One region of the Streptomyces sp. NPDC017991 genome, then DNA from elsewhere that is predicted to be linked to it. Evidence: riboswitches for the same ligand, from Rfam matches in the RefSeq annotation. Region 1 holds a riboswitch; the other holds the start of a gene.

Evidence for each region. Region 1 has a riboswitch for S-adenosylmethionine ahead of ACH4DZ_RS29320 (glutathione S-transferase family protein). Riboswitches for the same ligand answer to the same signal wherever they lie in the genome.
Region 2: another riboswitch for S-adenosylmethionine. It lies ahead of ACH4DZ_RS17500 (aminotransferase class V-fold PLP-dependent enzyme); the one in region 1 lies ahead of ACH4DZ_RS29320 (glutathione S-transferase family protein).

Annotation. Positions count from the first base shown of each region.
Region 1 is NZ_JBIRGP010000011.1:64,429-68,086, forward strand. It holds gene ACH4DZ_RS29310 (C40 family peptidase) at 1-502, shown strand, start outside; gene ACH4DZ_RS29315 (GNAT family N-acetyltransferase) at 549-1,106, opposite strand; gene ACH4DZ_RS29320 (glutathione S-transferase family protein) at 1,205-1,993, opposite strand; SAM riboswitch class IV at 2,247-2,394, opposite strand; gene ACH4DZ_RS29325 (putative leader peptide) at 2,663-2,830, shown strand; gene ACH4DZ_RS29330 (LLM class flavin-dependent oxidoreductase) at 2,907-3,658, shown strand, end outside.
Region 2 is NZ_JBIRGP010000005.1:266,528-270,185, forward strand. It holds gene ACH4DZ_RS17490 (rhomboid family intramembrane serine protease) at 1-429, shown strand, start outside; gene ACH4DZ_RS17495 (Lrp/AsnC family transcriptional regulator) at 426-707, shown strand; gene ACH4DZ_RS17500 (aminotransferase class V-fold PLP-dependent enzyme) at 920-2,299, opposite strand; SAM riboswitch class IV at 2,477-2,593, opposite strand; gene trpD (anthranilate phosphoribosyltransferase) at 2,788-3,658, opposite strand, start outside.

The sequences.
Region 1 (3,658 bases):
CGTCGACGCGAGCACGCCCATCGCCACGGGAGTCGCCCTCGACATGCAGAATGCGGCCAACCCCGCATACGGAGCGCCCGCCCCCGCCTATGCGACGCCCGCCTATGGCACGCCCACCTATGCCGCGCCCGACCCCGGGTACGGCGGACAGGGCGCCAGGGCCGTCGACTTCGCACGCGCTCAGATCGGCAAGCCGTGCGTATGGGGCGCGATGGGACCGGGCTCGTACGACTGCTCCAGTCTCACGCAGGCCGCCTGGAAGGTCGCCGGAGTCGTGCTCCCGCGTTCCGTCCAGGACCAGGCGACCGCCGGCACGATGGTCCCCGTCGCGGACATCCGACCCGGTGACCTGGTTCTCTTCAGCGGACAGGTCGGACACGTCGGCATCGCCACGGGCAACGGCATGATGATCCACGCACCGAGCCCGGGCGTCGCCATCCGCGAAGAGTCGATCTACTGGGCCGGCGAGGCGGCGATCCACAGTGTGATCCGCCCTGCCTGAGGGGCCGTTGCGGGCCCATCCAAGGTCAGGAGCCAGGAGCCAGCAGTCAGCGTGATTGTGGCGTCTCCGCCGGCTTCGTGAGTGCCTTGGTGAAGCAGACGCTGAACGGATTGCGGTCGTACGGGGCGTACGGCCGCACCTCCTGCCAGCCCTCCCGCGCATAGAGTGCCCGGGCCTCCGGCTGGAGCGCGCCCGTCTGCAGCCACAGCCGGTCGACGCCGAGACTCAGCGCGGTCGACTCCACCGCCGCGAGGGCCGCTCGCGCCAGACCCCGGCCGCGGTGGTCGCCGTGCACGAACACCCGCTTCACCTCGTGCCGGTCGGGCAGCCTGCGCAGCGAGGCGGTGGCCACGGGCACGTCGTCGGCGTAGGCGACCCAGGTGACGACGATCTCCTCGGCGGCGGGCTGCGGCGCACGTACGCGCCGGTGCTCGACCGGCGCGTAGCGCGGGGCCAGTTCGGCGGACATCTGCTCCCGCAGCCGGGCCGGGGCCGGGGCGTCCCACTCCTCGGTCACCCAGCGGACCACCGGTGCCCGCCGGGCGGCCCGAGTCTCTTCCCCGGTCTCCTTGCGGGCTTCTTCCCTGACTTCTCCCTTGATCATGCGCACATGCTCACACCGGCGGAGGAGGCGTGTCGTCGGCTCGGGCCCCCTGTTCGCAGAACGGAAACACCGCGTTCGCAATGACGCCCGGCAGCCTTCTAGAGCGCCGTCCGCCCACTGCCCCGGAAGGCCGGGTGCAGGCCGAGGCGCCGGACGTACCGATCCAGGTGGGGGTACGCGGACCGGGCGCCGTCATTCGTGTCCGGGTGGGTGAGCGCCACCCAGAGATCCACGTCCGCGGCCGTGATCGCACCCCCCAATACATAGGGGCTGGAGGCCAGTTGATGATCGAGCAGGGTCAGTGTCGCCGCCCGGGCAGGGGGCTGGGAGGTCGGTGTGACGTCCCGGGCGAGGAGTTCACGCAGCGCGTCGATCTCGGCGGCGAGGGCCGGTGGACGCAGCGCGGGCGGGCCGGACGCCTCCTCGTCCCGGAGTCCGGCAAGGTCGGCGAGGTCGCGCAGGATGTCGGGCGTGTGGTTGCTGACGACGCGTCCGCTCCACCGGTCGCACAGCGCGGGCGCGGTGAGCGGGCCGTCGTAGTGGTGCCAGGTCGCCTCGTAGGCCCGGCGCAGCGAGGCGAAGGCATCGGGCGTCTCGGCGGGGCGGGTCAGCACGGTGGTGGCAGTCGAGTCCTCAAGTCCCAGCAGGGCGAGGGTGATCGAGACGCGCAGCGAACGCTGACAGCCTTCGGACAGATACAGCTGATAGCGGTGCGGCGCCGGGTAGAAGCCGCCGGCCAGGCCGACACCTATGCGGCCGCGGAAGCGGTGCGGACGTGCGGTCGCGCTCGGTGCGACCGTGCCGCAGGCGGGCGTGCCGGTGACGGCCGTACGTGCGGCCGTCGCGAAGGTACCTGTGCTCGAACCGCGGGAAACTGTCTCGGGCATGGCTCTCCAGAGGGAATCGCGGAAGCCCTGGCCGCCTTGTGGGCACCAGTGGCGAAACGGAGTGACTGCGCTGTGTCGTGCACGTCCGGCGGGTCCACGGGCCGACGGTCCGGATCGGGCGGACCGCAGGGACCGGGTGAACCGGCAGCGAACTAGTAAGCGCTGGAGACGCGCAACAGATCGATGTGCAGTCGCCTCGTCAAGCCGTTCCTGGGCAATTCCCACCCGTCCCGGTCGGGGCTCGCACGAGGCGAGACCACGCTTGTCCCGCCGCACCGGCGGAACCCGGTCGTCACCCGGGGCACCCCGTCGCGGTGGAAGGGTTGCCTGTCAGCGGGCCGGGGCCGATGACCGCACGGACGGAGGAGGACCTCGTCCGACGGGCGCTGACAATCGTGACCGTCCCCGCAAGTGTCGGCGCGCTGAGTGAGGTCGTCAAGACGCCGAGACGACGTCTCAACAGGTGGGCAGTGTCCCGTGCGGGTCGGTGGGGGCCGGCCGCGCAGTTCCCCGCGCCCCTTGAAGGCGGGGCTTCGCCCTCGCCCCCCAGGGGCGCGGGGAACTGCGCGCTCAGCCCTCACCGACCCGCACCCGACAACGCACCGTTCGCCCAGGGAACCGCCGAGATCAATTTCGGACTGCCGGAAGAAAAGGAACAGCCGTACTGTTGTGAGCGTCGACGAGCAGACGAGCCGCAGGACGGAGGTGACGCACGTGCGACCGCGCCCCGTACCCCGCCTCCGTGTCCCCAAGCTCACTCCGCGCCGCCGCGTCCGCCTGTACTCGCGGCAGCACATCGACCTGCTGCGTGTCGCCGGCGCGCTCTGTCGTCCCTGACCCGTACCTCCGCGGCCCCGCCCTCCTCCGGTGAGGGCCGGCTTCCTCCACGGTCGATCAGGAAGGCACCCCCGTCGTGTCGTCAGTACCTCCTTCTGCCCTGCCCACTTCCCCCGCCCTGCCCTCTACCCCCGCCCTGCGTCTCGCCGTAGCGCTCGACGGAGCCGGCTGGCACCCCGCCGCGTGGCGCGACCCGGTGGCCCGCCCCCGGGACCTGCTCACCGCCGGTTACTGGACGGACCTCGTCACCGAGGCCGAACGGGGTCTGCTCGACTTCGTGACCATCGAGGACGCCCTCGGCCTCCAGTCCTCGCACTTCACCGAGCCCGACGGACGGACCGACCAGGTCCGCGGCCGGCTCGACGCCGTCCTCATCGCCGCCCGGGTCGCGCCGCTGACCAGCCACATAGGACTGCTGCCTACCGTGGTGGCCACGCACACGGAGCCGTTCCACATATCGAAGGCCATCGCCACGCTGGACTATGTGAGCACCGGCCGTGCAGGCGTACGGATCCAGGTGTCGGCCCGCTGCAACGAGGCCGCGCACTTCGGCCGCCGTACGGTCCCGTCGTTCCGTATCGAGGACCTGGAGAGCCCCGCCGTACAGGAGTTGACGGTCGACCTCTTCGACGAGGCGGCCGACTACGTCGAAGCGGTCCGGCGGCTGTGGGACAGCTGGGAGGACGACGCGGAGATCCGGGATGTTGCCACCGGCCGCTTCGTCGACCAGGAGAAGCTGCACTACATCGACTTCGAGGGCGCGCACTTCAGCGTCAAGGGGCCCTCGATCACGCCTCGGCCCCCGCAGGGGCAGCCGCCCGTCGGAGC
Region 2 (3,658 bases), on a different contig from region 1:
TTCGGGGCGATGGCCGAGGAGAGGATGGGCCACGTCGAGTTCGCCCTCTTCTACGTGGGCTGCGGCTACCTCGCCCTGCTGGGCTACGCGGGCGTCCACGCCGACTCGGCGCAGACCCTCGTCGGCGCGTCGGGGGCGATCTCCGCGGTCCTCGGCGCGTTTCTGTACCTGTTCCCCAAAGCACGGGTGACCAGTCTCTTCCCGTTCCTCTTCTTCCTTCCGCTGCGGTTTCCCGCGTGGGTGGTGCTGCCGTTCTGGGTGTCCCTGCAGTGGCTGGCCGCGGGGCGCGCGTCGCAGGGCCCGGGGGTCGCCTATCTGGCGCACCTGCTGGGCTTCTCCGCCGGGTTCCTCTACGCGTGGGTGCGGTACGGGCGTCCGGCTAGAGTGAAATCCCCAGCGACGGCCACCGAGGGAGAAAACCAGCCGTGATCACCGCGATCGTGCTCATCAAGACCAGCGTGGACCGGATTCCCGAGATCGCCGAGTCGATCGCAGCGCTGGACAGCGTCAGCGAGGTGTTCTCCGTGACCGGGACGTACGACTTGATCGCCATGGTCCGGGTGAAGGCCCATGACGATCTGGCGGATGTCATTCCCGGCATGATCAGCAAGATTCCGGGGGTCGAGGGGACGGACACGCATGTGGCGTTCCGGACGTACTCGCAGCACGACCTGGAGGCCGCGTTCGCCATCGGGGGCGACAACTAGGGCGTTTCTTTTGGATCAGCCCGGGTCCGCGGCGCCCGGCACAGCACCTCGCGGCGTTGTCGCACGACCCGAGTACGCCCAGTACGCGGATCATGCTCCGCCTTGCGATGCACCGCACCGGACACCGCGGCCTGATCCGACCTGATCCAAAAGAAACGCCCTAGGCCCTCCGGGGCGCGCGGTACGGGGGTCGGGTTGCGTGTCGGAGCCCTTCAGGCCGCCGGGACGCAGCGGCCGTTCTCCGTGCGGTAGTTCCAGCTGGCGCCGTTCGCCACGAGTTCCTTGACCGCTCCCACGAAACGCTCCACGTGCTCGTCGGGGGTGCCGACGCCGAAGCTGACGCGGATGGCGTTCAGGGACTTCTCGCCGGGGGCGGCCTCGGGGGCGCCGCACTCGCCCTGGGACTGCGGGTCGCTGCCGAGGAGCGTACGGACCAGCGGGTGGGCGCAGAAGAGGCCGTCGCGGACGCCGATGCCGTACTCGGCGGAGAGCGCGGCGGCGAAGTGCGAGCTGTTCCAGCCGTCGACGACGAACGAGATGACGCCGACGCGCGGGGCGTCGTCGCCGAAGAGCGAGAGCACCCGGACCTCGGGCACCTCGGCGAGACCCTGCCGGACGGTGGCGACGAGCTGCTGCTCACGGGCGACGAGCGTGTCGAAGCCGGCCTCGGTGAGGGCCTTGCAGGCGGAGGCGATGGAGTAGGCGCCGATGACGTTGGGCGACCCGGCCTCGTGCCGTGCGGCGCTCTCGTGCCACTCCACGTCCACCCCGCCGTCCGTACGCCGTGACACCTTCCGCGAGGCACCGCCACCGGCGAGGTACGGGTCGGCCTCGCGCAGCCAGTCGAAGCGTCCCGCGAGCACACCCGAGCCGAACGGCGCGTACAGCTTGTGGCCGGAGAACGCGACCCAGTCCACGTCCAACTCCTGTACGGAGACGGGGTGGTGGGGCGCGAGCTGGGCCGCGTCGAGCACGATCCGGGCGCCGTGGGCGTGGGCGGCGGCGGCCAGTTCCCGTACGGGCCACAGTTCGCCGGTGACGTTCGAGGCGCCCGTGACGCACACGAGGGCCGGACCGTACGGGTCGCGGTCGGCGAGGGCCCGCTCCAGCGTCGCGACGGCCTCGCCCGGGGTGCGCGGGGCGTTGAGGTAGGTGACGCGGGCGTCCTGCCACGGCAGCAGCGAGGCGTGGTGTTCGGTCTCGAAGACGAAGACCTGGCAGTCGGCGGGCAGGGCGGCGGCGAGGAGGTTCAGCGAGTCGGTGGTGGACCGGGTGAAGACGACCTCGTCGTCGGCGCGGCAGTCGAGGAACTCGCCCACGGTCCTGCGGGCGTTCTCGAAGAGGTCGGTGGAGAGCTGGGACAGATATCCGGCCCCGCGGTGCACGCTGCCGTAGTACGGGGCGTACGCGGCCACGTCGTCCCAGACCCGCTGGAGGGCGGGGGCGCTGGCGGCGTAGTCGAGCGCGGCGTAGGTGACCTCGCCGCCGGTCACGAGCGGAACGGTGACGTCTCGGCCCAGCACGGGCAGGGACCCCGAGGCGTCGGTGTCACAGTGGGCGGACCGGTCGGCGGCAGCGGTGGAGACAGACATGGCGAGCTCCTGTGAGAGGCAGGCGAAATCACTGTGCGGGCGGGCATGGCCCGGCACAGGAAAGGTGAAAGGGGTACGCGGAAGTGGGGCTCGGCGCCCTATCGCATTCGCTTGCTCATGAAAGGCTCCCTCGAACGACCAGGACCCCTGGTGTGTCCGCTCCAGCGAGCGGTGAGGGGTCCGCGCTTGCCGTAGACCTCACTGCCTACGACCTGGTCTTCACCCGGGGCACCCCGCCACGGACGGAGGGTTGCCGGACAGTCGGCCGGGGCCTGTTGACTGTCACTCATGACCTGCCAGCATCTTGCCACACGATCACGCCGACGCAACCCGCTGTCCGCATCGCGGAACGGCGGGGGCACCGGTCACCGCCTGGGGGCTCCGCCCCCGCCCCCCGCTGCGCAGTTCCCCGCGCCCCTGGGTACCTAGGGGCGCGGGGGACTGCGCAATCGTTGAGGCCCGCCCCCACCGGGGCCGCTGACGACCGACTACGCCTGGGTCGCCGTCACCCACCGCTCCAGCGTCCGGAGCGCCGCCCCGGAATCGATGGCCTCCGCGGCACGAGCCATCCCGCCGCGGATCTGCTCGGCGAGCGATCCAGGCCCCGGCGAGAGCGCCACCAGCGCCGCCGCCGAGTTGAGCAGCACGGCGTCCCGCACGGGCCCCCGCTCACCCCCCAGCAGCCGTCGCGCGACATCCGCGTTGTACGACGCGTCAGCCCCCCGCAGCGCCTCCACCGGCACCAGCTCGATCCCCACGTCCCGCGGGTCGAAGGCCTCCTCGCGCACCTTGCCGTCCCGGACGACCCACACCCGGGACGTGGCCGTGGTGGTCAGCTCGTCGAGACCGTCGTCGCCGCGGAAGACCAGCGAGGAGTTGCCGCGCTCGGCGAGGACCCCGGCCACGATGGGCGCCATGGGCGCGTGCGCGACCCCGACCGCCTGGGCCTTCACCCGGGCCGGGTTGGTGAGCGGGCCGAGGAAGTTGAAGGTCGTCCGGATCCCCAGCTGCCCGCGCGCCGCCGCCACGTGCCGCAGCGCCGGATGGAACTTCACCGCGAAGCAGAAGGTGATCCCGGCCTCCTCGGCCACCTCGGCCACCCGTCGCGGGGTCAGCTCCAGGTTGACGCCGAGCTTTTCGAGGACGTCCGAGGCGCCGGACGCGGAGGACGCGGCGCGGTTGCCGTGCTTGACGACCTTGGCACCCGTACCGGCGATGACGACGGCCGACATCGTCGAGATGTTGACGGTCTTCGCCCCGTCCCCGCCGGTGCCGACGATGTCGACGGTGTCGCCCGGCACCTCGATCACGTTGGCGTGCGCGTACATCGTGCGCACCATGCCGGAGATCTCCTCGACG